Regions from separate parts of the Tardiphaga sp. 841_E9_N1_2 genome, predicted to be linked through region 2. Evidence: predicted binding sites of a transcription regulator. Region 2 holds the regulator's gene; each other region holds the start of a gene.
What was found. The regulator LexA, encoded in region 2, represses DNA repair genes until DNA is damaged. The targets are predictions, from matches to a motif close to TGTTCNNNNTGTGTTCNG.
Positions count from the first base shown of each region.

Region 1: a site for LexA is predicted at 3,482-3,499, ahead of AB8A50_RS24505 (DNA recombination protein RmuC). Genes of this name have one in related genera too.
Region 3: a site for LexA is predicted at 2,638-2,655, ahead of AB8A50_RS25760 (PA0069 family radical SAM protein). Genes of this name have one in related genera too.

Region 1 covers NZ_JBPWQC010000001.1:5,115,476-5,120,716, reverse strand. The annotation lists gene dapE (succinyl-diaminopimelate desuccinylase) at 1-512, shown strand, start outside; gene AB8A50_RS24525 (phosphorylase family protein) at 509-1,069, shown strand; gene truA (tRNA pseudouridine(38-40) synthase TruA) at 1,066-1,806, opposite strand; gene fmt (methionyl-tRNA formyltransferase) at 1,806-2,738, opposite strand; gene def (peptide deformylase) at 2,777-3,298, opposite strand; gene AB8A50_RS24505 (DNA recombination protein RmuC) at 3,530-4,744, shown strand; gene AB8A50_RS24500 (AmpG family muropeptide MFS transporter) at 4,785-5,241, shown strand, end outside.
Region 2 covers NZ_JBPWQC010000001.1:1,032,694-1,037,934, forward strand. The annotation lists gene AB8A50_RS04840 (glutamine--tRNA ligase/YqeY domain fusion protein) at 1-1,241, shown strand, start outside; gene AB8A50_RS04845 (ComEC/Rec2 family competence protein) at 1,344-3,626, shown strand; gene lexA (transcriptional repressor LexA) at 3,644-4,366, opposite strand; gene AB8A50_RS04855 (GNAT family N-acetyltransferase) at 4,669-5,238, opposite strand.
Region 3 covers NZ_JBPWQC010000001.1:5,373,471-5,378,711, forward strand. The annotation lists gene ypfJ (KPN_02809 family neutral zinc metallopeptidase) at 1-834, shown strand, start outside; gene moaB (molybdenum cofactor biosynthesis protein B) at 837-1,397, shown strand; partial or broken gene AB8A50_RS25750 (GNAT family N-acetyltransferase) at 1,394-1,873, opposite strand; gene AB8A50_RS25755 (glycosyltransferase) at 1,903-2,472, opposite strand; gene AB8A50_RS25760 (PA0069 family radical SAM protein) at 2,677-3,840, shown strand; gene AB8A50_RS25765 (VOC family protein) at 3,958-4,410, shown strand; gene AB8A50_RS25770 (ribonuclease HII) at 4,486-5,214, shown strand.

The DNA of each region.
Region 1 (5,241 bases), 4.1 Mb from region 2:
CGCTGATCACAGCGCTGAGCAGCGACCCGCTCGATCCGGGCAATGCGCAGTTTCAGCCGTCCAATCTCGAATTCACCTCGGTGGATGTCGGCAACAAGGCGACCAACGTCATCCCCGCGCAAGCGCGGGCGAAGTTCAATATCCGCTTCAACGACCATCACACGCAGGCGTCATTGCGCGACCTGATCGATGCACGCGTCGCAACTGCCGCCGGCAATCGCATTCGCGCGCATGTGATTTGGGAGCCGAGCAATTCGGACAGCTTCGTCACAAAGCCCGGCGCATTTACCGATACGGTCGTCGCCGCGATCAAGGATGTCACCGGCCGTACACCGGATCTCAACACGGGCGGCGGAACCTCGGATGCGCGCTTCATCAAGAACTACTGCCCGGTGATTGAATTCGGCCTGGTCGGGCAGACCATGCATCAGATCGACGAACACACGAAGGTTGCCGATCTGGAGAAGCTCACCCAAATCTATCGCGGCGTGCTGGATCGGTATTTCGCATGAACGGCAAGATTCTTGTCCTCACCGCGCTCGAAAGCGAGCTCGACAAATCACGCGCGCCTGCCGAGATCGAGGTGATTTTCACCGGCGTCGGCAAGATCAACACCACGATCGCAACGCTTCAGGCGGTGCAGGCCATGCAGCCCAAACTCGTCGTGAACTACGGCACCGCGGGCAAGCTAAACACCAAACTCAACGGCCTCGTCGAGGTCAGCGACGTGATCCAGCGCGACATGAATGCCGAGCCGTTGGCGCCGCGCGGCCGCACGCCCTTTGCGCCCGATCTCGACCGCCTGGTCTCGGGCCAGCGCGGCGTGATCTGCGGCAGTGGTGACAGTTTCGTCACCTCCACCGATCCTTGGCTGGTGTCGAACAATGTCGATATCGTCGATATGGAACTGTTTGCCATCGCGCAGGTCTGCCTGCGCCATGGCATCCGCTGGCGCGCCTTCAAGTTCATCACCGACGACGCCAATGATTTCGCACATGAACACTGGACGGCCAATGTCGCCAATGGCCAGGATCTGTTCTGGGAAGCGATGAAGGGCGTGAAGGTCTAGTAGTCGACCTTTACCAGATACAGCCCATCCGGCGGCGCCACGATGCCGCAGGCGCTGCGGTCCTTCGCGGCAAGCGCCGCAGCCAGGTCGTCCGGCGTCCAGCGGCCGTTGCCGACCCAGACCAGTGAGCCAACCATCGAGCGCACCTGGCTGTGCAGGAACGAGCGTGCGGAGGTCGTGATAGTGATCGCCTCACCGTTCTGCACCACATCGAGCTGATCGAGCGTGCGGATCGGCGACTTGGCCTGGCATTCGGTATCGCGAAAGGTCGTGAAGTCGTGTCGACCGAGCAAACGCTTCGCAGCCTCGCTCATGGCAGCGACATCGAGCGGGCGCGGCACGCGCCATACCCGGCCGGCATCGACGGCGAGGTTCGCGCGACGATTGGTGATGCGATAGACATAGTGGCGCTTGATGGCCGAGAACCGCGCCTCGAAATCATCCGGCACGATATCCGCCGACAGCACGCCGACCGGATGCGGCCGCAGATGGGCATTCATGCCATCGCGAAAGCGACCCGGCACCAGCACTTTCGGCACGTCGCAATGGGCGACCTGGCCGAGCGCATGGACGCCGGCATCGGTACGACCGGCACCGTGAACGCGGATCGGCTCGCCGCAAATGGCCTCGGCGGCACGCTCCAGCGCGCCCTGTACGGTCAGCGTCGCGTTGGCCTGCACCTGCCATCCGGAAAATGGCGCGCCGTCATATTCGATGATCATCTTGTAGCGCGGCATCAGCCCACCCGCAGAGGCGGCTTCAACGGCGTGCCACGCAGGAATTCACTGGCTTTCATCGGCTGCTTGCCGGCGCGCTGCAGGTCGATGATCCGGATCGCGCCATCGCCGCAGGCGATGGTGAGCTGATCGTCGATGATCTCGCCGGGCGAGCCCGCGCCCTTTGCAAGCTCGCAACGCAGAACCTTCACACGTACCGCCTCGCCCTCGATCGGCACTTCGCACCACGCGCCCGGAAACGGCGACAGGCCATGACAATGCCGAAGCACGTCGCGCGCCGGCTTCGACCAGTCGATCTTGGCCTCGGCCTTGTCGATCTTGGCCGCGTAGGTGACGCCGTCTGCACTCTGCGGGGTCAGGCTCAGCCGCCCCCTTTCCAGCGCACCCATGGCCCGCACCATCAGATCGGCACCAAGCGGCGCCAGCGCATCGTGCAGGTCCAGCGCCGTCATCGCATCGGTGATCGCCAGGCGCTCGGCCATGGCGACATCGCCGGTGTCGAGGCCGACATCCATCTTCATCACCATGACGCCGCTCTCGGCGTCGCCCTCCATGATGGCACGATTGATCGGTGCGGCGCCGCGCCAGCGCGGCAACAGCGAGCCGTGCAGGTTGAAACAGCCGAGCGGCGGTACATCGAGAATATTCTGCGGCAGGATCATGCCATAGGCGACGACGACCGTAGCCTCGGCCTCATGCGACCGGAACTCGGCTTCGGCTTCCGGCGTCCGCAGCGTTTTCGGCGTGAAGACGGGAATGCCGAGCCGTTCAGCCTCGCGCGCCACCGGCGTCGGCTGCAGCTTCATGCCACGGCCGGCGGGCTTTGCTTCGCGGGTATAGACGGCGACGATCTCATGGCCGTGGGCCACGAGTTCGAGCAGCGTCGGCACCGCGAAATCCGGCGTGCCCATGAAGATCAAACGAAGCGACATAGGTCGGAGCCGATCTGTTGCAGCGTTGCGCGGAGAAACTACTCCGCGCGCTTGGCGAGCTTGGTGAACTTCTTCAGCACGCGGTCGCGCTTCAGCTTCGAAAGGTAATCGACGAACAGCACGCCATTGAGATGGTCGATCTCGTGCTGAATGCAGGTCGCGAACAGGCCAGAAGCCTCTTCCTCGATGGTCTTGCCGTCGAGGTCCATATAGCGGATCCGTACCGTCGCCGGACGTTCCACTTCCTCGTAATATTCGGGGATCGACAGACAGCCCTCTTCATAGACCGAGAGCTCTTCCGAGGCCGAGATGACCTCCGGATTGATGAAGACACGCGGCTTCTTGCCGTCCTCCTCATCGTCCTTCTTGGCGATGTCCATGGTGATCAGCCGCAGCGGAACCGCGATCTGGATCGCCGCCAGCCCGATCCCGGGTGCGTCATACATCGTCTCGAACATGTCGTCGGCGAGCTTGCGCACCTCCGACGTCACCTTCTCGACTGGTTTGGAGATCAGCCGCAACTGTTTGTCGGGCAGGATAATGATTTCACGAATGGCCATGGCGGCGATTTAATCTGCGCGCCGGTCCGGGTCAATCCGCTGGAAAAGCTGGACTTTGAAGGACGTTAACTCCCCGCTAACCATGAAAATTGAGGCGCGGTTAACCATGTTGGTTAAGGCCTGCTTAACCACATTTCTTAGGCTTGGGTTAACCAGGAAAATTCATTTTGCATTAACCATAAATGTTCCCTCTTCGTTCGCGCAACCGACCGAATCGGCTACAAGGATGGGATGAACGAGATTCTTTTCATGATCGGCGACATGCCGGTCACCGCCGGCGTGGCATTGATGGGCTTCAGTGCTCTGGCGCTGGGTTTGCTGCTCACCATCGCCATCATCATCGCTCGCTCCGGTAGCCGCGGCGCCGCCATGGCCATGGCCCAGGCGATCCGCGCCGACGAACTGGAAGAACGCCTCAGCGAAGTGCTGAAAGCACAGAACGAAGCCACCGGCCGCGTCGACGCCATGGGCCAGGCCTTGGCAGGCCGTCAGGCCGACATGGCACGCGCGGTGTCCGAGCGACTGGACTCCGTGACCCATCGCGTCGGCCAATCCATGGAACAGACCACACGCAACACGATGGAAAGCCTGAGCGCGCTGCATGAGCGGTTGGGCATCATCGACAACGCCCACAAGAACCTCACTGACCTCACCTCGCAGGTGACGACGCTCCGCGACGTGCTCGCCAACAAGCAGTCGCGCGGCGCTTTCGGTCAGGCGCGGATGGAAAGCATCGTCAAGGACGGCATGCCGAGCGGCGCCTATGCGTTCCAGCACACGCTATCGTCGGGCAAACGGCCGGACTGCGTGATCTTCCTGCCGGATCAGCGTCCACTGTGCATCGATGCGAAATTCCCTTTGGAGGCCGTCACGGCGCTGCATGACGCGCGCAGCGACGAGGAGAAGAAATACGCGGCGCAGCGCTTGCGCGCGGACGTGATGAAACATGTCACCGACATCGCCGAGAAGTATCTGGTTGCCGGCGAGACGCAGGATACGGCGCTGATGTTCGTGCCGTCGGAATCCGTCTATGCGGAAATCCATGACGGCTTCGACGACATCATCCAGAAGGCCTATCGCGCCCGCGTCGTGCTGGTTTCCCCCTCGCTGCTGATGCTGGCTATCCAGGTGATGCAGCAAATCCTGAAGGACGCGCGGATGCGCGACGCCGCCGACCAGATCCGCACCGAGGTACTGAATCTGGGCGACGACCTCACCCGGTTGCGCGATCGCGTGATGAAGCTGCAGACGCATTTCGGGCAGGCCAATGAGGACGTCCGCCAGATCCTGATCTCCGCCGACAAGATCGAGAAGCGCGCCGGCCGCATCGAGGAACTGGATTTCAGCAAGAGCGAGCCGGCGGCCGAGGTAGCCCCGGTCATCGCGAAGACCGCCGCCCCCGACATGTTCGCGCCACTGCCGCGCAAGATTCAGGCAGGGGAATAGGCCACAGGCCGCTTTCCCCCGAATCTGCTAACCCTTCCCCATGACCAGCGCGCCTGACTCGTCCGAAGCCGCCCTCGCCTTGAAGCCCCGTGCCACCTGGCGCGAGAGCATGGCGGTGTATCTGCAGCCGCGGGTGCTGATTGTGCTGCTGCTTGGCCTGTCGTCGGGTCTGCCGCTTGCATTGTCCGGTTCCACGCTGCTGGTGTGGATGCGCGAATCCGGCGTCGATCTCGGTACCATCGGGTTGTTCGCCCTCGTCGGCACGCCCTACACGCTCAAATTCCTCTGGGCGCCGCTGGTCGACGCGCTGCATGTGCCGTTCTTCACGCGACAGTTCGGCCGCCGCCGCGGCTGGCTGGTATTTTCACAACTGCTGCTGATCGGCGCGATCCTGCTGCTGGCGCTCACCGACCCCGCCCGCTCGCCACTGTTCGTCGCCCTCGGCGCGCTACTGGTCGCCGCGATGTCGTCGACACAGGACATCGTTGTCGATGCGT
Region 2 (5,241 bases):
GCCAGAACAGCCCGTTCCGCGACCGTTCGGTTGATGAGAATCTGGATCTGTTCGCGCGGATGCGCGCCGGCGAATTCCCGAACGGCGCCCGCGTGCTGCGCGCCAAGATCGACATGTCGTCGGGCAACATCAACCTGCGCGATCCCGTGATCTATCGCATCCTGCATGCGCATCATCCGCGCACGGGCACCGCCTGGAGCATTTATCCGAGCTACGACTTCGCGCACGGTCAGTCGGACGCGATCGAACACGTGACGCATTCGATCTGCACGCTCGAATTCGAGGATCACCGGCCGCTTTACGACTGGTGCCTGGAAAACCTGCCGGTGCCATCGCGGCCGCATCAGTATGAATTCGCGCGCCTCAACATGACCTACACGCTGCTGTCGAAGCGCGTGCTGACCGAACTTGTCCGCGGTGGCCATGTCACGGGCTGGGACGATCCACGGATGCCAACGCTGGCCGGCCTGCAGCGCCGCGGCATTCCTGCCGAAGCACTGCGCGAATTCGTCAAGCGCATCGGCGTCGCCAAGGCCAACTCGACCGTCGATATATCGATGTTCGATTTCGCCGTGCGCGAGACACTGAATCGCACGGCGCAGCGCCGCATGGCGGTGCTGAAGCCGCTGAAGGTGGTGATCGAGAACTACCCGGAAGGACAGACCGAGCAGCTCGAAGCCATCAACCATCCCGATGATGCGTCGCTTGGCAACCGGCAGATTTCATTCGGCCGCGAGCTCTACATCGAGCATGACGACTTCATGGAAGAGCCGCCGAAGAAATTCTTCCGCATGGCGCCGGGCCGCGAGGTGCGCTTGCGGTACGGCTATTTCATTACCTGCAAGGACGTGGTGAAGAATGCCGCCGGCGAAGTGGTCGAATTGCGCTGCACCTATGATCCGGAAACCCGGGGCGGCAATGCGCCGGACGGCCGCAAGGTCAAGGCGACGATCCATTGGGTGAGCGCCGCAGATGCCGTGCAGGCGGAAGTACGCGTCTACAATCAGCTGTTTGCCGATCCGCAGCCCAATGCGACCGAGTTCGCATCACAGCTCAATCCGGACTCGCTGGAGACGCTGACCGGCGCCATGCTGGAGCCGGCGCTGGCGAGCGACAACACAAGCGATGTCGTGCAGTTCGAGCGCCAGGGTTACTTCTGTCGCGACAAGGATTCAGCGCCGGGCAAGCTGATCTTCAACCGCACCGTCGGTCTGCGCGACAGCTACGCCAAGCTCGCTTGAGCAACCCTAGAGATTAGTTTTCGTATTCTGCATCCGTTCCGCTAGTCGCCGCTTGCCCTTCCGATAGCATTCGGAAGGACAAGCTTGGCGTGCGGGCGTTCGATGGCGCGGGGCGGGGATCAGCAACAGCGGCGGGGCAGATCCGGCACGGCGACCACATGGCCGCCGCCGGCCACGGCAGGCGTCGCTGTCCCGTCACCGACGTCATCAACGTCGGGCTTCGAGACGCTCTGGACGTGGGTGCGGGCCGAAGCGGGTCCCGGTCGCTTGCTGCCCTGGGTGCCGATCGCTTTCGGCACCGGCATCGCGCTGTATTTTGCCGCTGAGCATGAGCCGGTGGCCTGGGTTGCCGCTGCGACGGCTGGCCTTCTTTGCGTGGCTGCGTTTTTGCTGCGGCGACAACGATGGTTTCCCTTGATCTTGCTCATTGCGGCCATCGCGGCCGGCTTTGCGATGGGGGCCATGAAAACCGCGCGCGTGGCTCATGAGGTTCTGGCGAAGCCGCTCTATTCCGTCGCGCTTACCGGCTTCGTCGAAACGCACGAGGAACGGGAGCGCACGGATCGCTTCGTGCTGCGCGTTGCCACGATGGACAGCCCGCGCGCCGCACCGAAGCTCGCCCGTGTGCGGCTGTCGGTGAAGAAGGGCACGGCGCCTGTCGTCGGCAGCTTCGTCGAATTGAAGGCAAGGCTGCAGCCGCCGCTGTCGCCGCTCCGGCCAGGGAGTTACGACTTTGGCCGCGATCTGTATTTCCAGGGGATCGGCGCATCAGGCTTCGTGATGGGCGGCATTAAGGCGGTCGATCCGCCGATACAGCCGGGTGTGGCGCTACGCTATTCAGCGACCATGCAGGGTCTGCGCGACGCCATCGACGCGCGGATCCGCACCGTGCTCTCGGGCGATAGCCGCGCCATTGCCACGGCGCTGCTCACGGGCCGCCGCGATGCGATTTCGGCTGACGTCAATGATGCGATGTTCATCTCCGGCCTCGGTCATGTGTTGTCGATCTCTGGCTATCACATGGCCGTTGTCGCCGGCGTGGTGTTCTTTGCGATACGCGCACTGCTGGCACTGATCCCTGTCCTGACGGTGACATTCCCGATCAAGAAAGTCGCAGCGGCTGCGGCGTTATTCGCAGCACTGTTCTATTTGCTGCTGTCAGGTGCCGAAGTCGCGACACAGAGATCCTTTTTCATGACGGCCGTTGTGTTGATGGCAGTCATGGTCGATCGCCGGGCGGTGACGTTCCGTACGCTGGCGGTGGCAGCAATGGTTGTGCTGATCGTGGCGCCGGAAGCACTGGTGCATCCGAGTTTTCAGATGTCATTCGCGGCGACGCTGGGGCTGGTCGCATTGGTGCAGATAGGCATGCCCGCGCTGTTTGCCTCGCCCGATCATTCCGCGACCGCGCGCGTGGCGCTATGGGGCGGACGCGAGATCGCGATGCTCGTACTGGCTTCGCTGGTCGCGGGCCTTGCCACCACGCCCTATGCCGCATTTCATTTCCATCGCGTCACGCCTTATGGCGTCGTCGCCAATCTCCTGGCGATGCCGGTGGTCTCGGCACTGGTTATGCCGACGGGTATTCTCGGTTTGGTGGCCATGCCGTTTGGCTTTGACGGTGTGTTCTGGCGGCTGATGGATGTCGGCATCCAGTGGATGATTGTCGTCACGCAATGGGTGGCAGCCTTGCCCGGCGCCATCGGCCGGATGCCGGCCTTCGGGACGGGACCGCTGATATCAGCCAGTATCGGCATCATCGTGCTGGGATTGCTGCGCACGCCGTTGCGCCTCGCAGGGCTTGGTGTGCTTGCGCTCTCGATTGTCTGGGCGTTGCTGGTCAAGCAGCCGGATGTCCTGATTTCGGGTGACGGTCACAGCGTTGCGGTACGGGGCAGGGAGGGGCGCCTGCATATGATGCGCAGCGCCAAGGATGCGTTTCTCGCGAAGGAGTGGCTTGCCGGTGATGCCGACGCCCGGCTGCCAACGGATGCCTCCCTCAGCCACGGTGTGTCCTGCGACCGCGACGGGTGCATCGCGGCGCTGGCCGATGGCGCTTTGGTGGCGCTGGTTTTACAGCCGGATGCATTCACAGATGATTGCGAGAAAGCGGCACTCATCATCACAACGAGACAATCGCCGAGGGATTGCAGGGCGCTGGTGATCGATCAGGATCGCTTGCAACGAAATGGTGCGGTGAGCCTGCAGCGAACCGCGAACGGCTTTACCATCGATGCCGTGCGCCCGCGTGGCCTGGACCGCCCGTGGTCGCGCGCCATCCCCGATGAGCCCCAGCACGATCTGATCCAGAACAGTCGCACGCCACAAAACCGGCCGGTGGATGCGACGCCAGCGGAAACCGATCTTCAACCCGAAGATCAGTAATCCGCCGAGGCGCAATCTCAGTAGCGGCGATACAGGCCGATCAGCTTGCCCTGAATGCGCACCCGGTTGGGCGGCAGGATGCGGACCTCGTAGGCGTCGTTGGCGGGCTCCAGCGCGATCGACGCGCCGCGGCGGCGGAAGCGCTTCAACGTGGCTTCCTCGTCGTCGATCAGGGCCACCACGATGTCGCCGGTGTCGGCGCTCTCGTTGCGCTGGATCAGCACGGTATCGCCATCGAGAATGCCGGCGTCCTGCATGGAATCGCCGCGCACTTCGAGCGCGTAATGTTCGCCGGAGCCGAGCATGTCCGCGGGCATGCTGATGGTGTGGCTGCGGGTCTGCAGCGCCTCGATCGGCGTACCGGCCGCGATTCGGCCCATGACCGGGATAGCAACCGTGCGGCCATTGTCATCATCACCGCTGTTGCTGGCGATGCTGGCGGCCGAACGCACCTTGCCAAGCGTGCCTTCGATGACGCTGGGCGTGAAGCCGCGGCGCCCGGTGCCGCCGGTGACCGGCGCGCCGAGCTCTGGCAGCTTGATGACTTCGATGGCACGGGCGCGGTTGGGCAGACGGCGTATGAAGCCGCGTTCTTCCAGCGCCGTGATCAGACGATGGATGCCGGACTTCGAGCGCAGGTCGAGCGCATCCTTCATCTCGTCGAAGGAGGGCGGGACGCCGGCTTCCTTCAGCCGTTGATCGATGAATCGCAGGAGTTCGTATTGTTTGCGCGTGAGCATCTGAAGCCATCCTCAGTTGACGGTGTCGGCCGCCGCGTGCGTTTAAAAGGGCCTTCGAACGGTGAGCCTCAATCCAGAGACGATCGTTCGAAGATCGGTTGCGCGAGTTCGGGCACTCTCAAACTACTCAAAGCCACAGAATCTCGAAACAAATCATGAACGAACACTATATGTTCCATATGTGTTCTGCAATGCTTAATTTGCCGTCAACAGAACGCACGTTGAGTGAGGTTTGAGGAGGCTGTTCCTCACCAGTCGTCGATCCTCGACGGACATGGAAAATGCTTCCGCGGTCGCTTGGGCTACGCGGACGTCACGCGCCCAATGGGCGGCGGCGGAGTCGTGGAGCCGGTCGCCAGCGAGCGCTGAACCATGATCGTGTCGGCCCAGCGGCCGGAGCGATAGGCGACGCCGGGCAGCAAGCCGACGCGGGCAAAGCCGAAGCTCTCATGTAAGCCGAGCGAGGCCGTGTTGTCGGCATCGATATAGCCGATGATCTGCCGGAAGCCGGCCGCCGCGCAGACATCGATCAACTCGCGCATCAACAGCCGGCCGATGCCCCGGCCGACATGTCCGTGGTGGATATAGATCGAATGCTTGACCGTGTAGCGATAGGCCGGTCGCTTCCGAAACAGCACCACATAGGCGTAGCCGACGACCTCGCCGCCTTGCGTGGCGACGAGATGCGGGAACCGTTTGCTGCGCAGGTTCTTGCGCCGGTCTCTGAGATCGTCGGGCTGCGGCGTGTCGGCGTCGCTGACGCCTTCCTCGACGCCTTGCCGGATGTGCCGGCGATAGATCGCCAGCATGGCATCGACGTCGGTGTCGCGTGATGGTCGGATGACGACCGGCTGTTCGAGTTCCGTTGGCAAATC
Region 3 (5,241 bases), 4.3 Mb from region 2:
GGCGGTGGTCTCGGCATCGGCACGGTGATTGTGCTTGGCCTCGTTGGCTGGGCGTTCGGCATCGATCCGCGCATTCTTATCGGCGGTGCAGAAATTCTCACCGGCGGCCAGCAGGCGCCGACCTATCAGACCGACCGTCGCTCGACGCCGACGAAATCAGGCGCACCCACTGACGAGATGGGCAGCATGATCTCTGGCGTGCTCGGCGAGATCGACGATCGCTGGGACGAAATCTTCAAGGAGAGCGGGCAGAAATATACCGGGCCGCAGATCGTGCTGTTTCGTAATGCCACCAATGGCGGGCGCTGCGGCAATGCGCAGTCGGCGATGGGGCCGTTCTACTGTCCGCCCGACAAGAAGATCTATCTCGACACCGGCTTCTTCCGTCAGGTCGAAACCAAATTCCGCGGTTGCTCGGGCAATGCCTGTAAATTTACCGCGGCCTATATCATTGCGCATGAAGCCGGCCATCACATTCAGAACCTGCTCGGGATCATTCCGCGCGTGACACGGCTGCAGCAGCAGGCCGGCAGCAAGGCTGAGGCCAATCTGCTGCAGGTTCGCGTTGAACTGCAGGCCGATTGCCTGTCGGGCGTCTGGGTCAATCGCGAATCGAAGAAGCGGCCCGGTTTCCTCGAAGCCGGTGACATCGATGCCGCGCTGCAGACCGCGTCCGCCATCGGCGACGATACGTTGCAACGTCAGGCACAGGGCCGCGTCGTGCCGGACTCGTTCACGCACGGTTCTGCCGAACAGCGCAAGCGCTGGTTCATGACCGGCTATCAGCAAGGCACCGTGCAGGCCTGCAACACATTTGCGACGGATCGGCTGTAGCGATGGAGCCTGATGCGACCAAGGCCTTCGTGCCGCTCAACATCGCGGTACTGACGATCTCCGATACGCGCTCGCTTGACGACGACAAGTCCGGTGCGACGCTGGCGGATCGGCTGACATCGGCTGGTCACACGCTGGCGAAGCGAGATATTGTCACTGACGATGTCGAGGCGATCCGGACGATTGTGCGTGCATGGATCGCCGATTCCGGTGTTGACGCGATCATCACGACCGGCGGCACGGGCTTCACCGGCCGCGATGTCACGCCGGAAGCCATCGAGCCTCTGTTCGAGAAGCGGATGGATGGTTTCTCGATTGCGTTTCACATGCTGAGCCACGCCAAGATCGGTACCTCGACGATCCAGAGCCGCGCGACTGCTGGCACCGCCGGCGCGACATTTATCTTCTGCCTGCCGGGTTCGCCCGGCGCCTGCCGCGATGGCTGGGACGGCATCCTTGCCGCGCAACTGGATTACCGCACGCGGCCCTGCAATTTCGTGGAGATCATGCCGCGGCTCGATGAGCATCTGCGACGTCCGAAAGCGAAGGGCGCGTCGGTCTAGAGCACGAGCTCCCAGGTCTCACCGATCAAATCCTGACCGAAACTGCGATGCGGCTCGGTGGCGACCAGCGCGAAGCCGGCATCCTGATAGATTTTTCGCGCTGCGCCGAGATTGCTCTGGGTCCACAGCGTGATCCTGCGATAACCGCATTGGCGCGCAAAGGCGATGGATTCCGTCACCATGCGCTGGCCGAGCTTTTGTCCGCGCGCCTTGGGATCGATCAGCAAGAGCCGAAATTTGGCGACGTCGTTGGATTCTTTCACGAGAAACAGCGAGCCGACGGGTGCGCCATCCATCTCGGCGATCCAGCAGCGTTCGCGCGTGGCATCGCATGATGCGACGAATTCTGCAGCGATGTCGGCTACCAGCGCCTTAAAGGATGCATCGAACCCGTATTCGGCCGCATAGAGCTCGCCGTGACTGCGGATGACCCAGTCGATATCGCCAGGCTGGAGATCGCGTAGCACTGCAGGCTGAACGGCATCGGGGACTTGGGCGGCCATGATCAGGCGACGATGATCCGGCTGCGCAGCAATGTGCGTGAGGAGCGGCCGAGCTGGCGCAGCAACCGCGCTTCCGAGCGCCGGGCATCGGGCGCGTAGCCGCCGAGACGATCATAGTGTTCGCGGGCGATCAGCAGGCCCTGATCGGCCTTGGGTCCCGTGATCATCCGGACCAGGTGCTTCAGGCCATCGCGAAAATTGGTCTCGTCATAGGGCGAGCGCGCATAGCGGAAAATGCCCGCGCGGGGGCGGTTGCTGGTCGATACGCGCTGGATGAATTGCTGGGTCTCCTCGATCCAGCCGGCATCGAGCACGGCGCCGGCATGGAGAAACATTAGCCAGGGCGAGCGCGCCTGCTTGGCGCCGGCGGCCATCGCCGCGGCGCGCGATCCCTGCGAGGTCAGGAAGCCGCAGCCCGCGACATCGGCGACACGTTCGATGACATCGGTACCAGCGCGATCGACCAGCAGCACTTCGCGGATCACACCGGCAGCAGCGCCCGGCACCAGCGCTGCCAGTGTGGCAACAGCGGGCTGTTCGACGCCTTCGGTGGGGATGATCACGCTCAGCATGGGTGTCGGATAATACCTCTCAACAACGGGGTGGCCGCGTTATCATTTCGTCATAGTCTATGCGGCACCGGCGGCTGCTGCAATTTCGGGGCGGTTCGACTTTCGGCCGCCCCTGCAAGGCGGCGGGAGAATGCGCAGTGCCCCGGCCGTGTGCCACCCTATTTATGTTCTTGATTTGTTCCGTTTGTGCGCTATCGTGGCTTCATGAGTCGCCAGATCGCTGCCCTCAAGCACCCGCCGGTCCCGGCGCCCTCCGATAAGCCGGCGGGTGCGCTTTCCCCTTTTCCCGAGATCGCGGTGGCGATCGACCAGCAGCGGCGACGCGGCCGCGGTGCCCAGTCCAACGACAGCGGGCGCTACGAGGCCGAGGCCCGGGTCGCCTTTGATGACGGCTGGCAGAGCCTCGATGAATTGCCGCCGTTCAAGACGACTGTTGCGACGGACACCGCGCGCAAGGTCATCACGCGCAATGAATCGCCGGATATCGGCTTCGACCGTTCGATCAATCCCTATCGCGGCTGCGAGCATGGCTGCGTCTATTGTTTCGCGCGGCCGACCCACGCCTATCTCGGTCTCTCGCCCGGGCTCGATTTCGAATCCAAACTGTTCGTGAAGCCCGATGCGCCGGCGCTGCTTGAGAAGGAGCTGGCCGCCGCCGAGTACGAGCCGAAGATGATCGCGATCGGTACCAATACCGATCCGTATCAGCCGATCGAGCGCGAGCGTCAGGTGATGCGCGGCATTCTCGAAGTGCTGGAGAAGACCGGTCATCCCGTCGGCATCGTCACCAAGTCGGCTTTGGTGACGCGCGATATCGATATCATGGCGAGGATGGCGAAGCGCAATCTGGTCAAAGTGGCGTTGTCGGTGACGTCGCTCGATCCGAAGCTCGCGCGCACCATGGAGCCGCGCGCGTCGACGCCGTCGAAGCGGCTGGAAGCTTTGCGGCAGCTATCCGAGGCTGGCATTCCGACCACGGTGATGGTGGCGCCCGTGATCCCTGCGCTGAATGACAGCGAGATCGAACGGATTCTCGATGCCGCCGCGCATGCCGGCGTCAAGGAGGCCAGCTACGTTTTGTTGCGGCTGCCGATGGAAGTACGCGATCTGTTTCGCGAGTGGCTGATCGCGAATTATCCGGACCGCTATCGCCACGTCTTCACGCTGATCCGCGAAATGCGCGGCGGCCGCGATTACGACTCGCAATGGGGTACCCGCATGAAGGGCACCGGGCCGATGGCCTGGATGATCGGTCGCCGCTTCGAGATCGCCTGCACGAAGCTCGGTCTCAACAAACGTCGTTCGAAGCTCACCCTCGATCATTTCGAGAAGCCGGCGGGTGCCGGTCAGCAATTGAATCTGTTCTAACTCCGCAGGTCTCGCAGCGTACGGAGTGGTGGAGAGGGGACGTTGGCAGGAAACCAGAGCCTGCCAACGTCCCTCTTTTCGATCTATAGAGTGAGTACAGGAGTGACACGCATGACGATGACGAAACCACCGGCGCCGATCGCGCGCATGACGGTAATCACGCTGGGCGTGGCGGATATGCGCAGGAGCATTGCGTTCTACGAAGCGCTGGGCTTTACGCGAAAGGCCCGTGCCTCTGGCGAGGCCATCGCCTTTTTTGACACCGGCGCCAGCGTCCTCGCGCTGTTTCCATGGGATCAACTGGCGCAGGACGCGACATTGCCTGACCATCCAAGGCCACAGGCGTTTCGCGGCAGCACGCTGGCGTGGAATTGCCGCTCCGAAGGCGAGGTCGATGCGGTCCTCGCTTTCGCTGTCGATTGTGGTGGATCGCTTTTGAAGCCAGCGCGAAAGACCGATTACGGTGGCTATTCCGGCTACTTTGCGGACCCGGACGGGCATGCATGGGACGTGGTGACGGCACCGGAGATCGAGGTCGGTGATGACCGGCGGGTGCGTCTGGACGATTAAAGACCCGACCTGAATAGCGGGCATGATCCTGAGTTCCCGGTTGCACCCCGGGAGCTGCTTCAGCAGGATCCCCCGATGATTCGAGATGCGAAGAAGAAAGCGCCGGCCAAGCCGCGCAAGATCGTGGTCGCGCCGAGCTTCACGCGCGAGCGCACACTGCTCAAGAAAGGTATCTGGCCGGTGGCTGGTTGCGACGAGGCCGGGCGTGGTCCGCTCGCAGGACCGGTGGTTGCCGCCGCGGTTGTGTTGGACCCGAACAACATTCCAAAAGGTCTCGACGATTCCAAGAAGCTGACAGAGAGCAAGCGCGAGGCGCTGTTTGAGGAAATCTGCGCGACGTCGTCATTTGCCGTCGCCTACGCATCACCCGCCCGGATCGACCGCGACAACATCCTGCGGGCGTCGCTCTGGGCGCTGGCGCGTGCGGTCGCGTCGCTCCCGGACGCGCCGAAACATGTGTTTGTCGACGGCCGCGACAAGATCGATACGACGGCCGATTGCGAAGCCGTCATTGGCGGCGACGCGTTGGTGTTGTCCATCGCAGCAGCCTCGATCATCGCCAAGGTGTCGCGCGACCGGCTGATGTGCCGGCTGGCCGAGGATTGCCCGGGCTACGGTTTCGAGGTCCATAAGGGCTATGGCGTGCCGCAGCATATGGCCGCGCTGAATGAATTAGGGCCCAGCATTCATCATCGCAGCCTGTTCGCGCCGGTTGCTGCGGCGCGTGCGCGTCATCAGACTGGCGTCCGTGCGGCGGGTCTGATCGAAGTCCACACCACCATCGATATCGAGATATCCGCCTGAGCGCTCAGGCGGTTGCCTCTCCCGGCT